DNA from 4 places in the Psychrobacillus sp. NPDC093180 genome. Region 3 is predicted to be linked to each of the others. Evidence: riboswitches for the same ligand, from Rfam matches in the RefSeq annotation. Region 3 holds a riboswitch; each other region holds the start of a gene.

What was found. Region 3 has a riboswitch for S-adenosylmethionine ahead of ACIP9W_RS10310 (methionine ABC transporter ATP-binding protein). Riboswitches for the same ligand answer to the same signal wherever they lie in the genome.
Region 1: it holds a riboswitch for S-adenosylmethionine, as region 3 does, so the genes downstream of both, metK (methionine adenosyltransferase) here and ACIP9W_RS10310 (methionine ABC transporter ATP-binding protein) in region 3, are expected to answer to the same signal.
Region 2: it holds a riboswitch for S-adenosylmethionine, as region 3 does, so the genes downstream of both, ACIP9W_RS07525 (MetQ/NlpA family ABC transporter substrate-binding protein) here and ACIP9W_RS10310 (methionine ABC transporter ATP-binding protein) in region 3, are expected to answer to the same signal.
Region 4: it holds a riboswitch for S-adenosylmethionine, as region 3 does, so the genes downstream of both, ACIP9W_RS06140 (methionine biosynthesis PLP-dependent protein) here and ACIP9W_RS10310 (methionine ABC transporter ATP-binding protein) in region 3, are expected to answer to the same signal.

What each region holds. Positions count from the first base shown of each region.
Region 1 is NZ_JBIVOJ010000001.1:18,988-22,134, reverse strand. Features, by position in the region: gene metK (methionine adenosyltransferase) at 543-1,739, opposite strand; SAM riboswitch class I at 1,940-2,057, opposite strand; gene pckA (phosphoenolpyruvate carboxykinase (ATP)) at 2,248-3,147, shown strand, end outside.
Region 2 is NZ_JBIVOJ010000004.1:82,520-85,666, reverse strand. Features, by position in the region: gene ACIP9W_RS07535 (pyridoxal phosphate-dependent aminotransferase) at 1-165, shown strand, start outside; gene ACIP9W_RS07530 (PPC domain-containing DNA-binding protein) at 613-1,119, opposite strand; SAM riboswitch class I at 1,269-1,382, shown strand; gene ACIP9W_RS07525 (MetQ/NlpA family ABC transporter substrate-binding protein) at 1,479-2,297, shown strand; gene ACIP9W_RS07520 (methionine ABC transporter ATP-binding protein) at 2,355-3,147, shown strand, end outside.
Region 3 is NZ_JBIVOJ010000006.1:52,263-55,409, reverse strand. Features, by position in the region: gene ACIP9W_RS10330 (arsenate reductase family protein) at 2-364, shown strand; gene gcvH (glycine cleavage system protein GcvH) at 440-820, shown strand; gene ACIP9W_RS10320 (toprim domain-containing protein) at 897-1,247, shown strand; gene ACIP9W_RS10315 (thioredoxin family protein) at 1,259-1,579, shown strand; SAM riboswitch class I at 1,621-1,725, shown strand; gene ACIP9W_RS10310 (methionine ABC transporter ATP-binding protein) at 1,815-2,840, shown strand; gene ACIP9W_RS10305 (methionine ABC transporter permease) at 2,833-3,147, shown strand, end outside.
Region 4 is NZ_JBIVOJ010000003.1:133,495-136,641, forward strand. Features, by position in the region: gene metC (cystathionine beta-lyase) at 1-457, opposite strand, end outside; gene ACIP9W_RS06140 (methionine biosynthesis PLP-dependent protein) at 454-1,575, opposite strand; SAM riboswitch class I at 1,659-1,765, opposite strand; gene ACIP9W_RS06145 (M20 metallopeptidase family protein) at 1,931-3,127, shown strand.

The sequences.
Region 1 (3,147 bases), on a different contig from region 3:
GCGACTGCAGGGTCCGTCTACCTCGCTTCCCCGCAGGAGTCTCGCGCCCGCACTAATTCCCTCCAATTATGTAGTGGCAGAATAAGTATCTCCAAAAAATGGCTAAGGGCGATCAAAAACGGTCGAAAGCAACCAAACGAATGTTAAGGGCAACTAGTTGCAGTCTTACAACAGCCAAATGACCCCTGAAAGCGACCAATTTCCCTAAAACAAGTTAACTTGGATTGAGAAGGCAATAATAATAGAGCACTAACTGGGATTATTTTCCATAAATCTTCCACTTGCTTGGCTTTGTCGCGTTCATAGCTTATTATGTCGCGTCACGCCATTTACTGGAATTTATCAGTTGCAAATATCTTCTAACTTTCCGTGTTGAATCAACTCACTACCGCGAAGTTTCCCTATACCACGATCGATTTAAAACATGCCAATCCTTATGCGACTTGATTCAAATTATCCACATATCTAAATCCTTTATGGTTTCCTAACCAATAAAAAAGCGATACTTCCCTAAATAACAAGGAAAGTATCGCTTTTATCAATTATAGACCAGCTTTTTCTTTTAAAGCATCTGCTTTATCTGTTTTTTCCCATGGTGCATCGATGTCTGTACGACCGAAGTGACCATAAGCAGCAGTTTGTTTGTAGATTGGACGACGAAGGTCTAGCATTTTAATAATTCCTGCAGGACGAAGGTCGAATAATTCACGAATATATGCTACTAATTGTGCCTCTTCTACTTTTCCTGTTCCAAATGTATCGACAGCAATAGATACAGGCTGTGCTACACCAATCGCATAAGCTAATTGAACTTCACAACGATCTGCAAGTCCTGCAGCGACAACATTTTTTGCAACATAGCGAGCAGCATATGCAGCAGAACGGTCTACTTTCGTCGGATCTTTACCAGAGAAAGCACCACCGCCGTGACGAGCATATCCACCGTACGTATCAACAATAATTTTACGACCTGTTAAACCAGCATCCCCTTGAGGACCACCGATTACAAAACGACCAGTTGGGTTGATAAAGTATTTTGTATTTTCATCGATTAAATGAGCAGGAACAATTGGATTGATCACTACTTCTTTTAAATCTTTTTGAATTTGTTCTAACGTTACTTCTGGATGATGTTGAGTAGAAATAACAATCGTGTCGATACGAACTGGATTATTATTTTCATCATATTCCACTGTCACTTGCGTTTTACCATCTGGGCGTAAATAGTCTAATGTGTCATCTTTACGCACTTCTGCTAAACGACGTGACAACTTGTGCGCTAAACTGATTGGAAGTGGCATAAGTTCCGGTGTTTCGTTACATGCATAACCAAACATAAGACCTTGGTCCCCTGCTCCAATTGCTTCGATATCTGAATCAGTCATTGATCCTTCACGAGCTTCTAACGCTTGGTCAACACCCATTGCAATATCAACTGACTGCTCGTCAATTGCAGTCAACACTGCAGAAGTTTCTGAGTCAAATCCGTATTTTGCACGAGTATAACCTATTTCTTTAATAGTAGAACGTACTACTTTTGGGATATCTACATAAGTAGACGTTGTAATTTCTCCTGCAACTAAAACAAGTCCAGTTGTTACACTTGTTTCACAAGCAACACGTGCATTTGGATCTTCTGTTAAAATTGCATCTAAAATAGCATCCGAAATTTGGTCACAAATTTTATCTGGATGCCCTTCTGTAACTGATTCCGATGTAAATAATCGGCGTTGTGTCATAGAATATTCCTCCTATATCCTGCGAGATTTCTCTCAAGAATTGATACGGTACTCATTCCCATGTCAAGCCATTTCAAATGGATTAAACTTGAAGCCGTTTCGGACTTGGCACACAAGGATAAAGGGCGATGTAATATAAAAAAGCCTTTCACTCACGTAATTTACATGAGGAAAGGCATTCATTTCATAAGCACCTTTCACTCTTATCAATCAAGGAATCACACCTTGTCTCAGGTTGGGCACCTTTGTAATACTAGAAAAAATTACAGGTTGCCGGGTTTCATAGGGCCTGACCCCTCCACCAGCTCGGGATAAGAGTATCCGTTCAATTTATCATCATACGGAAACACCAGACAAAAGTCAACAAAAAATACCGTAATTATTTAAAATGAAAATAAACATCCAATTAGTGTAGACTATTAAGTTAAATGTGTTATACTAATTCACATATCAAGTAAATACTCCTCCAAACAAGGAGGAAAAACGAAAAAAGGATGGTAAATACAATATGAATTCAATCGATACGGTGAGTGAACTGAACGAATTGCTAGCTGGAAATAATATTAGCGTACAATTATCAGTGCCGCAACTTGTGGAAAAAGCAACTTGTAGAGGAGAAGCTGTTTTAACCTCAACAGGTGCTGTAAAAGCAGAAACAGGTAAATACACAGGCCGTTCCCCAGAAGATAAGTATATCGTAGAAGAGCCTATCTCTAAAGACAAAATCGATTGGGGTTCCGTAAACCAACCTATCTCTCCAGAAATTTTTGAAGCACTATATAAAAAAGTAACGAACTACTTAAAAGAACAAGAAGAATTATTCGTATTTAAAGGATTTGCAGGAGCAGATAAAGAATCTCGTCTTGGCATCCAAGTGATCAATGAATTTGCATGGCATAATTTATTTGCCCACCAATTATTTATCCGTCCTACCGAAGAAGAGCTTGTAAATCATCAAGCAGATTTCACAATTGTAAGCGCACCTAACTTCAAAGCAGATCCAGCGATTGATGGAACAAAATCAGAAACATTCATCATCGTTTCTATGGAAAAACGTATTGTATTAATCGGTGGAACTGAATATGCAGGTGAAATGAAAAAATCTATCTTCTCTATTATGAACTATTTGTTGCCAGAACAAAACATTTTTCCTATGCATTGTTCAGCAAATGTTGGAGAAGCTGGGGATGTTGCATTATTCTTCGGTTTATCTGGAACAGGGAAAACAACACTTTCTGCAGATGCAGGGCGTAAATTAATCGGTGATGATGAGCACGGTTGGTCAGATAATGGCGTGTTTAATATCGAAGGTGGCTGCTATGCAAAATGTATCGACCTTACTCGTGAAAACGAACCGCAAATCTTTGACGCTATTACATTCGGAACAGTTTTAGAGAACGTAGTAGTA
Region 2 (3,147 bases), on a different contig from region 3:
AGCGAAGAGTTCGCAGATTTATTACTCGCTAAAGCAGATGTAGCTGTTGCCGCTGGTAATGGATTTGGCACATTTGGCGAAGGCTACGTACGTGTGGGTCTGTTAGTTGATGAAGAAAGATTAGTAGAAGCTGTGGAACGAATTGCAAAACTAGAGTTGTTTTAAAAAATGAGGCTGTCTCGAAGGTATTACCTTTAGGACAGTCTTCTTGTTTGTTTTAGTGAGGAGTTTGGCTCGTTCTAAGGTGTTACTTTGTAAATGCGCAATGTTCGAGTTCATATACGCAACATTTTGGGCCATTTGCGCAACGTTTCCTTTCAAACGCGCAACAATATTCACCGTTTGCGCAACGTTCTAGAATGGGAGTAACAGTCATCGGCATCTCACTTCAAGTAAACTTGCTGTTCTGAGAATTAGTTGCTTTCATAAGGAATTTGGTTGCTCTCATGCTAATTTGGTTGCTTATAGACTAGAACAGATTGCTTTCAGTGATTGGTTCGTTGCCCTTTGCCAGTTATTGGATTAAAGTCAGTATAAAACTAGTTTTTAGCTGCGCTTCACTCAAAATAAAAAGGGTGACCCCAAAAAGTCATCTTGGAATCGCCCCATTCCTTACTTCTCTATTCTTTTCGGTTCCGTCGCATCTTTCTCTACCGGATAAAATTGATTGGCCCCTGTTTCTGAATCAAATTTACGTTGAAATTCCATCCCCGTAACTTCTGCAAGAACGAGATCCACTGTTATAACTGGATTTTTCCCCTTGATAAAATGACCTCCAAAAATATTTCCTTTTTGATCACACATTGTCCCGTGAAAATGAGTCTCGTATTCTCCTTCTCTCTTACAAATAACTCCCGTACCTTGTAAAAACTCGATTGGTCCTTCCTTTACTACAAGGTCATTATATCCAACGCCAATTATCGAGGCATCATTCGGAACTAAATACACAAACCCACTTTTTTGAAAGCTACCAAAACAGCTGATAATCGTTGCATATTCTATCTTATTTTCTGCACATAATTGTTCGATTCCTTCTAGCAGATCTGTTCCGTATACTAATCTCGCACCAATTGTTTTGCCGAGTTGTCCAGTTGCATAATTTACTCTAACTGCTGACATTTTTTCATCATCCTTGTATATTTATTTATTGATAATTACTTTAAACTATTTGGACTGAATATTTCAATTAGAAAAAATAAGTTGACTTTAGTAAATTGATGTAGTAAATTAATTCTCATGGAACTGATGAAAAATTTAATAGCTTACATCTCTTATCAAGAGTAGCTGAGGGACTGGCCCGATGAAGCTCGGCAACCATCTACATACTAGTTATGTAGAAAGGTGCTAAATCCTGCAAAACGTATTGTTTTGGAAGATAAGAGAGGACAAATACGTATTTTTATGTGCCTCTCTTTCTTTTGAAAGAGAGGCTTTTATATTTATTCAACATTCCTAATAATAATTAGGAGGAAGCAACAATGAAGAAATTTGGATTACTTTTAAGCGTACTATTAACTGGAGCACTTGCTGCGTGTGGCGATGATTCTAGTAGTGGAGATAAAGCGTTAGACGAAAAAAAATTAGTTATTGGTGTAACTGCTGGACCGCATGAACAGATCGTAGAAAAAGCAAAAGAAGTAGCTGCTAAAGATGGATTAGAAGTGGATATTAAAGTTTTTTCTGACTACATATTACCAAACACAGCTTTATCTGAGGGTGACTTAGATGCTAACAGTTACCAACACGAACCTTTCTTAAACACGTTTAACGAAGACCATGGCACGGACTTAGTACCGGTTGGAAAAACGATTTTAAACCCAATGGGCGTATATTCAGATAAATACAAGTCAATGGATGAACTTCCAGAGGGTGCAACTTTCGGATTACCAAATGACCCAACAAATGGCGCTCGTGCGTTATATATTTTAGAAGAAAATGGACTTATCAAAATTAAAGAAGACAAAAGAGAAACTGCCTCTATTTATGACCTAGAGGAAAATCCAAAAAACTTAAAATTTATTGAGCTAGAAGCTGCTCAAATTCCAAAGCAGTTAAGTGAAGTAGACGCTGCTGCCATCAATACAAATTTTGCACTAGATGCTGGGATCAATCCAAAAGAAGATTCTATTTTACTAGAGTCATCTAACTCTCCATATGTGAACTATGTGGTTGTCCGTGCGGAGAATAAAGATGACCCTACGATTCAAAAATTTGTGAAAGCTTATCAATCAGAAGAAGTAAAACAATTCATCGAAGAAGAATTTCAAGGATCTGTATTACCTAGCTGGGATGAGTAAAGAATTTGAGAACGTTACCGACTTCGGTAACGTTTTCTTTAGAAAGGAAGACATATAATGATCGTTTTAGAAAATATTTCAAAAGAATTCAATAGTAAAAACGGCAAAGTAAAGGCAGTAAATAATGTTAACATCCATGTAAAAAAAGGAGAAATTCATGGAGTTATTGGATATAGTGGTGCTGGTAAAAGTACACTTATTCGCTGTGTAAATTTACTTGAAAGACCAACAGAAGGCAAGGTTTATATTAATGGAGTAGAAACCACTTCCCTCCCCCTTCCCAAATTACGTGAAGCTCGCAATAAAATAGGAATGATCTTCCAAGGATTTAACCTACTAAAAACAGCTACTGTTTATGATAATATTGCGATTCCTCTTAAACTTCTTGGTTATAACAAAGCAGAAGTTCAAAATAGAGCAGAAAAATATCTAGAGATTGTTGGATTAACAGATAAACATAAAAATTATCCAAATCAGTTGTCTGGTGGTCAAAAGCAACGTGTTGCTATTGCAAGAGCACTTGCACAAGAACCAGAAATTCTATTAAGTGATGAAGCAACTAGCGCACTTGACCCAGAAACAACCGATTCTATTTTAGATCTACTTTTAAAAATTAATAAAGATCTAGGAATAACTATTTTGCTCATCACCCACGAGATGAATGTTATCCAAAAAATTTGTGATCATGTATATGTCATGGAAAACGGGCATGTTGTAGAACAAAATATTGCGATTCAATTATTTACAAAGCCTACACATTCTACAACTAAAAAGTTTTTAAGTACGATTAGTCAGCGCAATCTATCCCCTGCTTTAATTTCACAATTACATGTTACGGGAGCGGTTACTC
Region 3 (3,147 bases):
AATGACAATACAATTTTTTGGTTATCCTAAATGTAGTTCATGTAATAAAGCGAGTAAGTGGTTGAAGGACAAAGATGTAGAATTTACATATCATCACATTGTGGAGGACCCTCCCACAAAAGAATTAGTAAAAGAAATACTAGAAAAAACGAATATCGAATTAAAGAAACTTTTTAATACGAGTGGTACAAAATATAGAGAGTTACAATTAAAGGAAAAGTTACCGAATATGACAGAGGCAGAACAAATCGAAACGCTAGTATTCGATGGGATGCTTGTGAAACGACCACTTGTTTTTGATGGTAAGCAGTTGACGCTTGGTTTTAAAGAAGAAGAGTTTGAACAAATTTGGTCAAACAACTAAAGTAGCTTGTTTTTACTATAAAAATGTGTGAATATTATAGATGAATATATAACTTATTTGAGAGGGGTATAATTTATGAGCACACCAAAAGATTTGAAATACTCAGAAGAACATGAATGGGTAAAAACAGAAGGTGGAAATGCACGTATCGGTATTACTCATTTTGCGCAATCTGAGCTTGGGGATATCGTGTTTGTCGAGCTTCCACAAGTGGGAGACGATATTAAAGCAGGAGACCCATTCGGTAGTGTGGAATCAGTAAAAACTGTTTCAGAACTTTATGCTCCAATTAGCGGAAAAGTGGTTGAAGTGAACAGTGAGCTAGAAGATAGCCCTGAATTTGTAAACGAATCTCCGTATGAAAATGCATGGATGATCGTTGTTGAGCCATCAAATGCTTCAGAAATCGATGGTTTATTAACTGCTGACCAATATGAAGAATTAATTTCAGAATAATAATTAAAACGCCGGTTAATTGTCGGCGTTTTTTTCATATACTGAGTTAACGATGAAGATTAGGGAGAGAAGCTAATTGGCTAATGTATTTAGTGAAAAAGTAATTCTCGTCGAAGGAAGGTCGGATAAGCTTCAGCTTTTGCGACTTCTTGATGAATCCCCAGAAATTATTTGTACAAATGGTACAATCTCCAATGTAAAGCTAGAGGAAATCTTAAGCCCATATGATGACTTGCCGATCTATGCTTTTTTAGATGCAGATAAATCAGGTGAGCAAATACGTTCAATCGTCCGAAAAGAATATCCAGAAGCAATTCATCTATACACAAATCCGATGTATTGTGAAGTCGCAAATACCCCTTTCAAAGTTTTGGCTTCTATATTGAAACGTGTTAATATTAAAGTGAAAAAAGAATTTTTACTTTAGGATGATGTTTTGTGAATGAATGGACGCGTGAACAATGGGAGCATTACAAAAATAACAACGAGCTTTCATTATTCTATCTTTATACACCGATGTGCGGTACATGCATGGTGGCAAGCAAGATGATGCAAGTGATCGACGTATTAGTGCCAAATCCAGTAGGCCAAGCAAATATAAATTACCTCGAAAGCCTGGCAATGGAATATGAAATAGAAAGCGTCCCATGCTTACTGATCGCCAAAAAGGGACGCGTATATAAAAAAATATATGCTTTTCAATCCGTTCCTTTTCTGCTAGAAACAATAAAAAATATTGACGATCAAGCGATCATGTGATAGTATACTTCTTACTGAGCTTTACCAATTAAATAGTATTACTCTTATTAAGAGTGGTGGAGGGAAGTGCCCTACGAAGCCCGGCAACCGTCATGTAAATGAAATGGTGCCAAATCACACAAAGCAAACGCTTTGGGAAATGAGAGAATGGATAAGTTCTTTTCGATGGATAACTTACTTCCCTTCTGCTCTTTTGCAGAAGGGATTTTTTAATATTGGAAGGTGTGAGATTTACATGATAAGTTTAAAAGATGTTTCGAAGAAGTTTAAAACGAAACTAGGTACGATAATTGCTGTTGATGATGTAAATCTTGATATAAAGCAAGGCGAAATTTTCGGCATTATTGGATATAGTGGTGCTGGAAAAAGTACAATGATCCGTTTGCTAAATGGATTAGAGAAACCAACTGCTGGACAAATTATTGTGAACGGAAAAGAAATTACATCGATAAATGAGGAAAAGCTTCGTCAAGTTCGACATAAGGTAAGTATGATTTTCCAACATTTTAATCTGTTATGGTCCCGAACAGTTGCAGAAAATATTGCATTCCCGCTTGAAATTGCTGGGGTTCCAAAGGATCAACGAGTAGCGCGTGTTAATGAATTGATTGAACTTGTGGGATTAGAGGGAAGAGGAAATTATTATCCTTCACAACTATCAGGCGGGCAGAAACAGCGTGTAGGAATTGCTCGTGCATTGGCAAATCGTCCAGAAGTTCTACTCTGTGATGAGGCGACATCTGCACTGGATCCAGAAACAACGGACGCTATTTTAGATTTATTAGTTAGTATCAACGAGAAACTTGGTTTAACCATTGTATTGATCACTCACGAAATGCAAGTCATTCAAAAGATTTGTAATCGAGTGGCAGTTATGGAAGGTGGACGAGTTGTAGAAGAAGGGGATGTGCTAGAAGTCTTCCAAAATCCACAACGACCTATAACAAAACGATTTGTTTCGCAAGTTTCTGAACCGACGCAAACAATGCAAACGATACAAAATTTAGTGGATATATATCCAAACGGTAAGTTAATCAAACTCACTTTTGTAGGAGAACAAACAGAGCAACCAATACTTTCTAGGCTAATCAAACAATTCGAGCTAGAAGTAAATATCGTGCAAGGAAATATTTCGCATACAAAAAGTGGTGCATTTGGGACATTAATTCTTCAAATAGATGGCGACGCATTAGCCGTCGATGAAGCAATACGATTTATACATGAACAGAAAGTAAGTACAGAGGTGATCAACAATGATTAATACGCTTTTTCCGAATGTTGATTGGCCTAAAATGTGGGAAGCAGCACTAGAGACATTATATATGACAGCAGTTTCCACTATCTTAACTGCAATTTTTGGTTTAGCACTTGGGCTACTATTATTTTTAACAAGTCCACATCAAGCATGGGCAAATAAATTAGCGAATTGGTTAACAGGGGCTATAGTTAATATTTTCAGATCTATCCCTTTTATTATTTTAATCATTTTGCTTATTCCTTTTACGAAATTACTACTTGATACAATTCGTGGCCCAAACGCAGCTTTCCCAGCTCTAGTAATTGGAGCA
Region 4 (3,147 bases), on a different contig from region 3:
GGTTTGCAGGTGTTTCGATATAAAGTACTCTTGTATTTGGACGTATCGCTTTTTCAACTTCTTCAGCCTTCGTAAAGTCTACAAATGTATGGTCGATTCCGAATCTCGGTAAAACTTCCGTTACGAAACGATAGGTTCCGCCATATACTTCTTCCGTTACAACAAGATGGTCCCCTGAGGATAGCAGCATTAAAGCTGAGGAAATTGCCGCTATGCCGGAAGCAAAAGCAAAACCTCTTGTGCCGCCCTCTAATTCAGCTATCGTTTTTTCTAGCGCGTCTCTTGTCGGGTTGCCAGATCTACTATAGTCGTATGGTCCAAAGCTATCAAAGCTTTCTTGATGGAAAGTAGAGGATGCATAGATGGGTACATTGACTGCCCCAGTTTTTTGCTCGTAATTCCCACGAGTGGAAGCGGTAATTAAGCTAGTTTCTAAACTTTCTTTCACGTTACTCATGAATGAATCACATCCCGTTCTAATTTTGCAAAAACCTGTTTCAAATCTGCGATTAAGTCTTCCGCCTCCTCAACGCCAACAGAGAAGCGTAACAAACTATTATCGACACCTCGAGCAATTCGCTCTTCCTCTGGAATATCCGCATGGGTTTGGGTAGTAGGATAGGTGATAAAGCTTTCGACACCGCCTAAACTTTCTGCAAAAACGATCAATTGAAGGTTTTCTAAGAAAGGTCCAACCCATTCACTTTTTTGTAAGCGGAAAGAGAGCATACCTCCAACTCCAGGATATAGCACGTCTTTAACAACACTTTCATTTTGTAAAAACGCCACGATTTTTTTTGCATTCGCATCATGTTGGTTCATGCGTAAGTGTAATGTTTTCAATCCTCGTATCAATAACCAACTATCGAAAGGGGAAAGTACGGCTCCTGAAGCGTTATGATTCTCCACTAATTTTTTGCTTAGTGCTTCCCCTTTAGAGACAACGAGCCCAGCAAGGACATCATTATGTCCACCGATATATTTCGTTCCGCTGTGCATAACAATATCTGCACCTAGCTCAATCGGACGCTGTAAATAAGGAGTTAAGAACGTGTTATCCACAATAAGTAGTAATTGATATTTTTTTGCTAAAACACTGTATTGTGCTATATCAAATTCTTGCATGAGTGGATTTGTTGGTGTTTCGATAAACAGTGCCTTTGTGTTTTCCGTGATTAATGCTTCTACTTCCTCGATGGATTCAAATTTAGCGTAGGAAGTACGAATGTTGTAGGAATCCGCGTATTGATTGAATAAACGATATGTTCCACCGTAAAGATCTTGCGGTGCAATGATTTCATCACCGGAACGGAAAAGTGACAAGATTAATTGGATAGCTGCCATACCGGAGCTACAGGCAAAACCTGCATCGCCGCCTTCTAACTTCGCAATTCCTTCTTCTAAAATCGTACGAGTTGGATTTTTTGTACGCGTGTAGTCGTAACCAGTGGATTTCCCAACTCCTGCGTGTATATAAGCTGTTGATAAATGAATAGGTGGGTTAACGGCCCCGGTTCGTGGATCACTATGATTTCCTAGTTGTACTAATTCGGTTTCTAAACCTTTTTTTGTCATTAATAATCATCCTCTACAAATAAAGTAAAATAAAAAGAGGATTCCCTATAAGAAGAGAATCCTCAAAAAAATTGAAGTTAGTCTTCTTATCTTCTAGGCGATCGCCGCCTATTGGAGTTAGCACCATACCTAAACTTGGCTGGTTGCTGAGACATCTTCGGGCCAATCCCTCCGTCTCTCTGGATAAGAAATAAAATATGAAATTTTCTAAAATCTTTATGTAGGTAATGGTATCATGAAGAAGAAATAAAAACAAGAAGCATTTTAAAATGGTAAATCTTCAGTTGAAAAATTAACTGAAAAAATATATAATCCTATTTGTTTAGTAAGAATTAAAAAGAATGGGGGAAGGAACATGAAATCATCTACGTTAGAAAATGAAATACAATCTATTTTTTCCGAAATAGATAGTAACTTCGAAGAAATTGTCAGTTGGAGAAGATATTTGCACCAGCATCCGGAGTTATCTTTTGAGGAAACGGAGACTGCCAAGTATATTGCACAGAAACTAGAAGACTTCGGATTAGAAGTGAAAAAGAATATTGGTGGGAATGGCCTTGTAGGAATTTTAACGGGGGCACAGCCAGGGAAAACAATTGCTCTAAGAGCAGACTTTGATGCCTTGCCAATTGTAGATGAGAAAGATGTACCTTATAAATCATTGAACCCTGGTGTTATGCATGCATGTGGCCATGATGGACATACGACTGCGTTATTGGGTACTGCACAAGTATTAAGCAAACACCTAGATAAAGTGAAGGGGAAAGTTATTTTCATATTCCAACCAGCGGAAGAAAAGCCACCAGGCGGTGCGAAGTTCATGATTGAAGAAAACGTGCTTGATGGTGTCGATTATGTATTTGCTGCTCATCTCGATTCAAAAGTACCGGTTGGTAAAGTAGCAGTAGGAGAAGGCTACAAAATGGCAGCTGTTGATAAGTTTGAAATCAAAATTCAAGGACTTGGTGGACATGGAGCAAGACCTCAGGATTCCGTTGATTCAATCGTCATTGGTAGTGAAATCGTTAATTCCCTACAAAAAATTGTAAGTCGCAGAATAAACCCTTTAGAATCTGCAGTAGTCACAATTGGTGTTTTCCATGCAGGCAGTGCTTTTAATATTATTGCAGATACGGCTAAGCTGGAAGGGACTGTCCGAACGTTTAGTGAATCTGTAAGAAAACAAGTAAGAGAGGAAATCTATTCCATTGTAAAAGGAATAACAGAAGGATTTCATGCGAGTGCCGAAATCGATTATCTTCATGGTTATCCAGCATTATACAATCATCCGAAAGAAAGTGATTTAGTTCACCAGCTTTTGTCGGATGTATTCGGTGAGGAACAGGTGATAGATATTGAAACATCTATGGGAGCAGAGGATTTCTCTTATTTCTTATTAGAAAAGCCGGGAACATATTTCAAAGTAGGCTCTAACAATGAAGATGAAAACACACATTATCCACACCATCATCCAAAGTTCGACTTTGACGAGCGTGCTTTATTGAACATCCAAAAGTCATTCGTGCAAATCGTTGTACATTATTTATTTTAATAATAAAGGCATGTGCGGTA